2 regions of the Mesorhizobium koreense genome follow, and region 1 is predicted to be linked to the other one. Evidence: riboswitches for the same ligand, from Rfam matches in the RefSeq annotation. Region 1 holds a riboswitch; the other holds the start of a gene.
What was found. A riboswitch is a leader RNA that binds a small molecule or an ion and turns the genes downstream of it on or off. The one in region 1 is predicted to bind thiamine pyrophosphate.
Positions count from the first base shown of each region.

Region 2: another riboswitch for thiamine pyrophosphate. It lies ahead of thiB (thiamine ABC transporter substrate binding subunit); the one in region 1 lies ahead of thiM (hydroxyethylthiazole kinase).

Region 1 covers NZ_CP134228.1:412,859-417,770, forward strand. The annotation lists gene RBH77_RS01900 (ABC transporter permease) at 1-470, opposite strand, end outside; gene thiD (bifunctional hydroxymethylpyrimidine kinase/phosphomethylpyrimidine kinase) at 634-1,437, opposite strand; gene thiE (thiamine phosphate synthase) at 1,434-2,108, opposite strand; gene thiM (hydroxyethylthiazole kinase) at 2,105-2,932, opposite strand; TPP riboswitch at 2,977-3,073, opposite strand; gene hisA (1-(5-phosphoribosyl)-5-[(5-phosphoribosylamino)methylideneamino]imidazole-4-carboxamide isomerase) at 3,143-3,874, opposite strand; gene RBH77_RS01925 (DUF1330 domain-containing protein) at 3,915-4,202, opposite strand; gene hisH (imidazole glycerol phosphate synthase subunit HisH) at 4,199-4,849, opposite strand; gene RBH77_RS01935 (DUF2628 domain-containing protein) at 4,851-4,912, opposite strand, start outside.
Region 2 covers NZ_CP134228.1:1,493,047-1,497,958, reverse strand. The annotation lists gene thiP (thiamine/thiamine pyrophosphate ABC transporter permease) at 1-1,271, opposite strand, end outside; gene thiB (thiamine ABC transporter substrate binding subunit) at 1,247-2,251, opposite strand; TPP riboswitch at 2,285-2,401, opposite strand; gene RBH77_RS07165 (thiamine diphosphokinase) at 2,495-3,130, shown strand; gene RBH77_RS07160 (ABC-F family ATP-binding cassette domain-containing protein) at 3,169-4,912, shown strand, end outside.

The DNA of each region.
Region 1 (4,912 bases):
GCGGATGTCAGCGCTACCGCGTCGAGGATATCCGGATCGGTGCGGCGGAGCCCATCCGCGAAGGTGGAAGCGATGGGAAAGAAGATGATGATCGAGGCCATGATCACCTTCGAGGCCATGCCGAAGCCAAACCAAACCACCAGAAGCGGTGCGACGACGAAGACTGGAAAGGACTGGACGACAAGAAGCAGCGGCCATGCGAGCCGCTCGAAGCGCGGCAGCGCCGCCATCGCCAGCGCCACCAGCGCCCCGAACGAGGCGCCGCAGAGGAAGCCGAGCGCGATCTCGCTCACCGTGACGAGCCCGTTCCAGCCGAAGAAGCCGGGCTGACGCGCGAATGCGGCAAGCACCTCAACCGGCGAAGGAAGGATGTAGGGCGCGGGGCGGAAGACGAAGATGGCAAGCTGCCAGGCGATCAGGGGTACTGCGAGCGCAACGAGAAACCCGGTTCCGCTGTGAACGCCGGTCAATGCTCCGGCATCGACCCCCACTCCGTCCGCTTCGCGGCCACCTCTCCCCCGCTCGACGGGGGAGAGGAAGCGCCGGCTGAAGCGACGGGCACCCTTCCTCTCCCCTTTTGAGGGGGAGAGGTGGCCCGCGAAGCGGGACGGAGTGGGGGTAATCCCCAATCTATCAGGCTTGCCAGAGCGCATGGAAATGATGCACCGGCCCGTGGCCGGACCCGACCGAGAGCTGGTCAGCGGCCGCGATGGCGCCGGCTATATAGGCTTTTGCCGCCCGTACCGCTTCGCGCGCGTTCGCCCCTTTCGCCAGTTCAGCGGCGATCGCGCTCGAAAGCGTGCAGCCGGTGCCGTGCGTGTTTGGGGTCGCGATACGTTCCGCCTCGAACCACTCCAGACCGTCCATCGTCGCCAGCACGTCGGGGCTGCCCTCGCCTTCCAGATGGCCGCCCTTGATCAGCACCGACGCCGGCCCGAACGCGCGGAGCCGCGTCGCCTGTGCCGACATGCCGGCGCGGTCGGCCGCCACCGGCTCGCCGAGCAGCGCGGCAGCTTCCGGCAGGTTGGGCGTCAGCATCGTCGCAAGCGGCAACAGCCGCGTCGTCAGCGCCTCAACCGCGTCGGGCGCGAGCAGCGCCGAGCCGCCCTTCGCCACCATCACCGGGTCGAGCACGATCGGCACGGTCGGATGAGCCGAAAGCACGCCGGCCACGGCGCGGGCGATGCCAGCATTGGCGATCATACCAATCTTCACCGCATCGACGCGGATATCCTCGAAGATTGCTTCGATCTGGTCCTCGACGAAACCGGGGGACACCGCCTCGACGCCGGAAACGCCTTGCGTATTCTGCGCCGTCAGCGCCGTGATGGCGGCCATGCCGTAGACGCCGCGCGCGGCGAACGTCTTGAGATCCGCCTGGATGCCAGCGCCGCCGGACGGGTCGGAACCGGCGATGGAAAGGACATTGCGGATCATCGCTCTGCCTCCGCCTTCTCGCCGGGCCGCATCTGCCGCCTCGCGGCAGAAATTGCTTCCACAATCTCCTCCGCCGCGCGGCGCGGATCGGGCTTGCCGCAGATGGCCGAGACGACGGCGAGGCCATCCGCTCCGGCTGCCAGCACCGGGGCGGCATGCTCGGCCTTCAGCCCGCTGATGGCGACGGTCGGCACCGGCGAAGCGGCAACCAGCCGCGCGAGCCCGTCGAGGCCGACCGGCCGCTTGTGATCCGGCTTGGTGGGGGTGGCGAAGACAGGGCCGACCCCGGCATAGTCGACGATCGCCGGGTCAATCGCGGCGGCGAGCGCTTCCGTCTCGACCGAGACGCCGAGGATCATATCCGGACCGATGCGGGCGCGGGCGGAGCGCGCGTCGCAATCCTCCTGCCCGACATGCAGTCCCTCCGTCTGAAGCGCGATCGCCGCCTCGACATCGTCGTTTACGATAAGCGGCACGCTGGTGCCGGCGAGCACCACTTTCAGCACCCTGCCCATCTCGATCATCTCGGCGGTAGAGGCATGCTTGTCGCGCAATTGCACCATGGTGACGCCGCCGGCGACCGCCGCGCGCGTGGTCTCGACCATGCCCATCGGCCCGCAGAGATCGGGGTCGAGCACCAGATAGAGCGAGAGGTCGAACGGCTTTTTCATGCCGGCACCGCCTCCAAAAGCCGCGCCTCGCGGTCGAGGGTTGCGGGATCGAGTGCTGCCAGCGCATCGAGGAACTTCCAACCGAAGGAGCCCGGCCCCTCCGCGACGCGGCCGGCGCGCTCGCCGGCGACGGCGAAGACCGACAGCGCCGCGACGGACGCCACGAAGGGATCGGCCGGCCGGATCGCGGTGAAGGCGCCGACAAGGCAGGTCAGCGAGCAGCCGAGCGCGGTGACGCGCGGCATCAGCGCGGAGCCGCCCTCGATGCGGACGGCGCGCTTCCCGTCGGTGACGAAATCGATCGCCCCGGTCACCGCGACCGTGGCGTCGGTCTTGCGCGACAGCGCCAGCGCCGAAGCTTCCGCGCTCGCGACCGTATCGCCGCTGTCGACGCCCTGCCCCGCGCTCGTCCCGCCGGCAAGCGCGATGATCTCCGAAGCGTTGCCGCGGATGATGGCCGGCCGCAGCGCCAGCAGGCCGGCGACCGTGTCGCGCCGGTAGGCGGTGGCGAAATGCGCCACCGGGTCGAGCACCCATGGCTTGCCGGCCTGGTTCGCTCCGTCCGCCGCGCGGCGCATACCGGCCACCCAATCCGGCGACAGCGTGCCGATATTGACAGTGAGCGCGCCGGCGATCTGGGCGAACTCGCCGGCTTCCCGTTCGGCGTGCACCATTGCCGGCGACGCGCCTGCCGCCAGAAGCACGTTGGCCGCGATGTTCATGGCGACGTAGTTGGTGATGCACTGCACGAGCGGGGATGCCTGCCGCATCTCATCGAGCAGGCTGCCCAGAGAAAAATCTCGTGTAGAATTTCCGCTTGTCATCTTCGCCCCTTTCGGCGGGGCGGTCACGGGGCAGTGTCCTTCAGGCTATGCCCCGAGCGACTTCCTCCGCCAGCATGATCTGGTTCAGGTTCGAAGGGTGCATCTCAGCCCGTCTCGCGACGGACGCCCCTGTCTCTCGGTCGCCCTTATGGCACGGCAAGGCGGCAATGTCATGGCCAAATGAGACGGCGAAGCGCCGCAGGCTGCATCTCAGGCGCGGCCGCCCAGGATCGCCAGCGCCTCTTTCGGGTCGATGCGGCCGTCATAGAGCGCGCGGCCGGAGATCGCGCCTTCGAGTTTCTTCGCGTCCGGCATGGTCATGCGCCTTATGTCTTCGAGCGAGGCAAGCCCGCCCGACGCGATGACCGGGATCGAGACCGCATCGGCCAGTCCGATGGTGGCATCCCAGTTGATGCCGGAGAGAACGCCGTCCCGGTCGATGTCGGTATAGACGATTGCCGCCACGCCAGCTCCCTCGAATTTTTTCGCCAGTTCGATGACGCCGAGTTCCGACGCTTCCGCCCAGCCCTCGACCGCCACATTGCCGCCCTTCGCATCGATGCCGACCGCGATCTTTCCGGGGAATCTGCGGCAGGCCTCTCGCACCAGTTCGGGATCGCGCACGGCGACCGTGCCGAGAATGACGCGCGCCAGCCCGCGACTGAGCCAATCTTCGATTTGAGCAATAGTGCGGATGCCGCCGCCGAGCTGCACCGGGTTTGCCGTCGCCTCCAGGATCGCCCCGACCGCCGCGCCGTTGACCGACTTGCCGGCGAAGGCGCCGTTCAGGTCGACCACGTGCAGCCACCTGAAGCCCTGCTCCTCGAAGGCGCGGGCCTGTGCGGCGGGGTCGGCATTGTAGACGGTCGCGGTCGCCATGTCGCCGAGCTTCAGGCGCACGCATTTTCCGTCCTTGAGGTCGATGGCGGGGAAAAGGATCACGGGTCGGGTCGGCTCCGGAACGGTCGGCTGCGGGCCAGGATCAGAGGCCTTCGACGATGGCCAGGTGCGAGGTCGCGGTGGCGCGGCGCAGTTCGAGCGCGGCCTTGTATTCCGGCGAATGGTAGCAGGCAACGGCGTCGGCATAGGAGCCGAATTCGACGATCACCGTACGCTCGGCCGGAAATCCCTCCGGATACCGGGCGTCGCCGCTCGAGGCCAGGAATTTGCCGCCGAACTTCCGAAACGCCTCGTCATAGGCTCCTACATAATTCCTGAACCTTTCGGGATCGGTGATCGACACCATCGCGATCCAGTAGCCCTTCTTCATGGTCTCCACCTTAAAAAATTGGCGATCAGGGCCAAGCCGAGCGCCTGGCTCTTCTCGGGATGGAACTGCGTACCGGCGAAGTTGTCGCGCGCCACAGCCGCGGTGACCGGCCCGCCATAGTCGGCGAGCGCCAGCACATCGCCCTCTTCCCTCGCATCGAGGTGATAGGAATGCACGAAATAGGCGTGCAACCCTTTCTCGCCGGTCGGAATCCCGGCGAAAAGCTGGTGTTCGCGCCTGAGCCGAAGCGTGTTCCAGCCGATCTGAGGCACTTTCAGCGCCGGGTCGGCAGGCTTGATCACCTTGACGTCGCCCGCGATCCAGCCAAGACCGCTCGTCACCGTCTTTTCCAGCCCGCGCTCGGACATCAGCTGCATGCCGACGCAGATGCCGAGGAAGGGCCGGCCCTTCGCCGTCACCACCTCCTCGAGTGCCTCGACCATGCCCGGCACTGCGTCGAGACCGGCTCGGCAGTCGGCATAGGCGCCGACGCCGGGCAGCACGATACGATCGGCCGTTCGAACGCGCCCGGCATCAGCCGTCAGTTCAATTTCGGCGCCGATGCCGGCCTCGCGGCTTGCCCGCTCGAAGGCTTTCGTAGCCGAGCGCAGGTTGCCCGAGCCGTAATCGATGATTGCGACGCGCATGTCAGTGACGACCCGGATAGGAGAAGAGCCCGAGCGCCGGAACCGCGCCCGAACGGCGTGGCG
Region 2 (4,912 bases), 1.1 Mb from region 1:
GCATTCACCGCGATCACCATCGCCGGCGCGGCGGCATAGACGTCGCCGAGACGAAGCAGGATGATGAACCATCCGGCGCCGATGACGGTCGGCGGCAGCACAAGGATAAGACTCGCACCGCTGCCGGACGCCCATTCCAGCCATGACGCGCGCCGCTGCCTCCGCCCGTATTCGAGCGCGCGGCGGCAGGCGACCAGCGCCAGCGACAGGCCGGCGGAAAGGAACGCCGCCGGTGCCGCGAGAGCGAGACTGGTGAAACAGGCACACCGCACCGCCTCATCCGCCGCAAGCCTGCCGAGATCTGCGCCAAGGCCGGCGATCACGACAGCCGCCATCGGACCCGCCACGAAAAGGGTGGCGACGGCGATAACGAGCAGGTCGAAAGACTTCTCCCCTTTCCCGTCCATTGCGTAGCGGCGCCTCGTCACCGACAGGTTCGCCATCGCCGTATAATTTCCGCCAAGGCGCGTGATGGCGATGAAGATCACCAGCGCCAAGACGATCTGCATCACCGTCAGCGCCACCGCCCGCGCCGGATCAAAATCGAAGCGCAGCGCCTGATAGATCGCGACCTCCAGCGTCGTCGCGCGCGGCCCGCCGCCGAGCATCAGGACAATGGTGAAGGAGGTTACGCAGAGCATGAAGACGAGCCCGGCGATGCCCGGCAGGCTCGCCCGCATCGCCGGCCATTCGAGGAAACGGAAGGCCGGGCGCGCGCCCATGCCGAGTTGCGCGGCAAGCCGCCATTGATCGTCCGGTACTGTGTCGAGCGCCTGCAAAAAAAGCCTTGTCGCCAGCGGCAGGTTGAAGAAGACGTGTGCGATCAGGATGCCGGAGAGCCCGTAGACGCCCGACCAGTCGCCGCCGGCGAGCTTCGCAAGCGCGCCGGAGAAGATACCCGCCCTGCCATAAAGGGCCAGCACGCCGAGCGCCGCGACGATCGCCGGCAATGCCAGCGGCACGGCGAACAGCCTGAGCATCAGCGCACGGCCCGGAAACTTCGGATGTCTGGAAAAGGCCCGGGCCACGACCACCGCCGGCGCCACCGAGAGCACAGTCGAGAGCACAGCCTGGAAAAGCGTGAACCGCGCCACGCGCAAAAGATAGAGGTCGAAAGCCGCGAACGCGCCGCTCCAATCGCTGCCCGCCTGAAAGACGAGCCCGGCAAGCGCACCGCCGGCGACAAGCGCCACCGCCGCCAGCGCCACTGCGCCGGCGGCTACTCGACCGTCCAGTGGAGCCACGCCTATCTGCTCATCACCGAGAGCCATTCGTCGACCCAGGCCTTGCGGTTCTTGGCAACTTCGTCGCTTGAATAGATCAGGGATTTCGCCGGTTTGACCAGCTGGCCGAAGGCCGGATCGAGCGGCTTGTCGGTCCGACCAGCCGGATACATCCAGTTCGTCTCCGGAATCGCATCCTGGAATTTCGAGCCGGTCATGAAATCGAGGAATTTTCCGGCGAGCGGATTTTCCGCGCCTTTCTTCGTCATGCCCGCGACCTCGATCTGCATGTAATGCCCCTCCGCGAAGGAAGCCGCTTTATACCGGTCGGTCTTCTCCTCGATCATGTGATAGGCGGGCGAGGTCGTGTAGGAAAGCACCATCGGCGCCTCGCCCTTGGTCAGAAGTCCGTAGGCCTCGCTCCATCCCGGCGTGACTGTGAGCACACGGCCTTTCAGCTTCGCCCAGGCATCGGTGGCCTTGTCGCCGTAGATTTTCCTGATCCAGAGTACGAGACCAAGTCCGGGGGTGGAGGTGCGCGGGTCCTCGATCGCGATCTTTTCACTTGGATCGCCGTCCACCAATTCGGCCATGCTCTTCGGCGGATCCTTCAGCTTCTCGCTGTCATAGACCACGGCGAAATAGCCGTAATCATAGGGCACGAAAATATCGTCGCTCCACCCACCGGGAACATCGACCTCGTTCGTGAGATCGCCGTGCGGCGTGAAAAGACCAGTCGCCTTGGCATCGGTCGTCAGGTTGGTGTCCAGGCCGAGCACGATATCGGCCTTGGTCGATTGGCCTTCTAACTTTAGCCGGTTGAGCAGCGCAACGCCGTCGGTGACGGAAACAAAGCGGACGTTGCACGAGCACTCCGCCTCGAATGCCTTCTGGACGATCGGACCCGGCCCCCAGTCGGCGGTGAAGCTCTCATAGGTGTAGATCGTAAGCGAACCTTCGGCCACAGCCGCGCCAGCGGAAAACGGCGCGAACAGCGCTGCCAGGAGGAGGGAGATCGTTCCGCGCATCGGTCTCTCCTTTTATGCGGGGAGGGAGGCGCCGGAACCGAAGCGTCTAATCCCTCCGCCGGTACGAGCCGGATCAGGTTCGACGGGTTGGCCGATCGCCGGCCTCTCAGCCGGTCCGCATGACACGTCCCGGCACCCCGTTAGAGCGACAGGAGACATAGAGCGGCGGATGATGCGTTGCAAGCCGGCGCCATACGGGTCCAGGCGCTTCCTGTGCGCCAAAGGGCGTGATATGGCGCGGCCATGAGCCGTTTCACCATCCTTCTCGGTGGCGATTTGACCGTCACGCCCCGTCTCCTTGGACAGATCGCGGACACCCATGTCGTCGCGGCGGATTCGGGGTTGCTCCATGCCGATCCGCTGAAGATCGTTCCGGAATTGTGGGTGGGCGATTTCGATTCGACCGAACCCGATTGGCTGGATGCCTATGACGGCATCGAGCGCATGGTCTACTCCCCCGATAAGGATCACACGGATGGCGAGATCGCCGTCGGCGAGGCGCTTTCGCGCGGTGCCACCTCGCTGGTGCTGGCCGGTGCCTTCGGGGGCCCGCGTGCCGATCATGCCTTCCTGCATATGGCGCTCGGCGTCCAGCTTGCCGAACGCGGCGTATCCGTGCTTTTGACCAGCGGAGCGCAGGAAGGAAGCGTACTGCCTCACGCCCGGGCGGGCTACGACTATCCCCCAGGGACGATGTTCAGCATCCTCGGCTTCTCCGAGCTTCGCGGGCTGACGGTCGAAGGCGCGAAATGGCCGCTCGACGATGTCGTCGTACCGTTCGGCTCGTCCCTGACGATCTCCAATGTCGTCAAGGACGGGCTTGTCGTCCGGCTTCGGGAGGGGCGGGCCTTGCTTGTCGCCACTCTGGCAGCCACATGACGGCCTGACCGCACCGCCCTCTCGCTCCCCAAGAGTTCATGGCCCCTCCGCTCCTTCATCTCGACGGCATAAGGCTGACCTTCGGCGGTACGCCGCTGCTCGACGGCGCCTCGCTCTCGGCGATGCCCGGCGAACGCATCGCGCTCGTCGGCCGCAACGGCTCCGGCAAATCGACACTGCTGAAGATCGCCGCCGGCTTCATCGAGCCCCAGGACGGGGAGGTCTTCCGCCAGCCGTCGGCGACCATACGCTACCTGCCGCAGACGCCGGACATGGAAGGCTTCGACACGGTACGCGCCTATGTCGAGGCCGGTCTCGGCCCCGCCGACGATCCGCACCGCGTCACCTACCTGCTCGATCATCTGGGGCTAACCGGCGAGGAACATCCGTCGAGCCTTTCGGGTGGCGAAGCCCGGCGTGCCTCGCTGGCGCGCGTGCTGGCGCCCCGGCCCGACATCCTGCTCCTCGACGAACCGACCAACCATCTCGATCTCTCCACCATCGAGTGGCTGGAGGAAGAGCTTGCCCGCTCGCCTTCGGCCATCGTGCTCATCTCGCACGACCGCCGTTTTCTGGAACGCGTCAGCCGCGCCACGGTGTGGCTCGACCGTGGCCGCACGCTTCGCCTCGACAAGGGGTTCGCGCATTTCGAGGAATGGCGCGACCAGGTGCTCGAGGAGGAGGAGCGCGAGCAGCACAAACTTGGCCGCCAGATCGTGCGCGAGGAACACTGGCTGCGTTACGGCGTGACCGCGAGGCGCAAGCGCAACATGCGCCGGCTCGGCGAATTGCAGGCCATGCGGCAGGATTTTCGCACGCACCGCCGCGCCGAGGGCCTCGCCAACATGGCGGCCAGCGACGCCGCCGAATCCGGCAAGTTGGTTATCGAGGCGAAGGATATCGCCAAATCCTACGGCGAGCGGCCGATCGTCCGCAGCTTCTCCACCCGCATCAACCGCGGCGACCGCATCGGCCTCGTCGGGGCGAACGGCGCCGGCAAGACGACGCTCCTGAAGCTTCTGACCGGCGAACTTGCGCCCGACACCGGCACGGTGCGGCTCGGCGTCAATCTGGAGATCGCCACACTCGACCAGAAGCGCGAGGCGGTCGATCCGCGCGAGACGCTGGCGCACTACCTTACCGACGGGCGCGGCGAGACGGTCATCGTCAATGGCGAGGAGAAGCACGTCGTCTCCTGGATGAAGGATTTTCTGTTCAAGGCCGAGCAGGCGCGCACGCCGGTGCGCGAGCTTTCGGGCGGCGAGCGCGCAAGGCTGATCCTCGCTCGGGTGCTCTCCCGCCCGTCCAACCTCCTGGTGCTGGACGAGCCGACCAACGACCTCGATATGGAGACGCTCGACCTGTTGCAGGAGCTTGTCGCGAGCTTCGCCGGCACGGTGATCCTGGTCAGCCACGACCGCGATTTCCTCGACCGCACGGTGACCAGCACCGTCGCACCGAACGGCGACGGCACCTGGACCGAATATGCCGGCGGCTACACCGACATGCTGGCGCAGCGCGGCGGCAGGAAGCTCGACGATCGCCGGGCGGCGGCGCGCACCGCGCCGGCGGCTAAGTCCGTCGCGGAGCCGAGGGGCCAGCCCCGGCAGCCCGCAAGAAAACTTTCCTACAAGCAGAAATTCGCGTTGGAAACGCTGCCGAAGCGCATGGAGGAAGCTGTCGCCCGGATCGGCGTCGTCGAGCAGCAACTCGCCGATCCCGGTCTCTACCGCCGTGATCCGAACGCGTTCGCCGATGCTACCGCCTTACTCGACAAGGCAC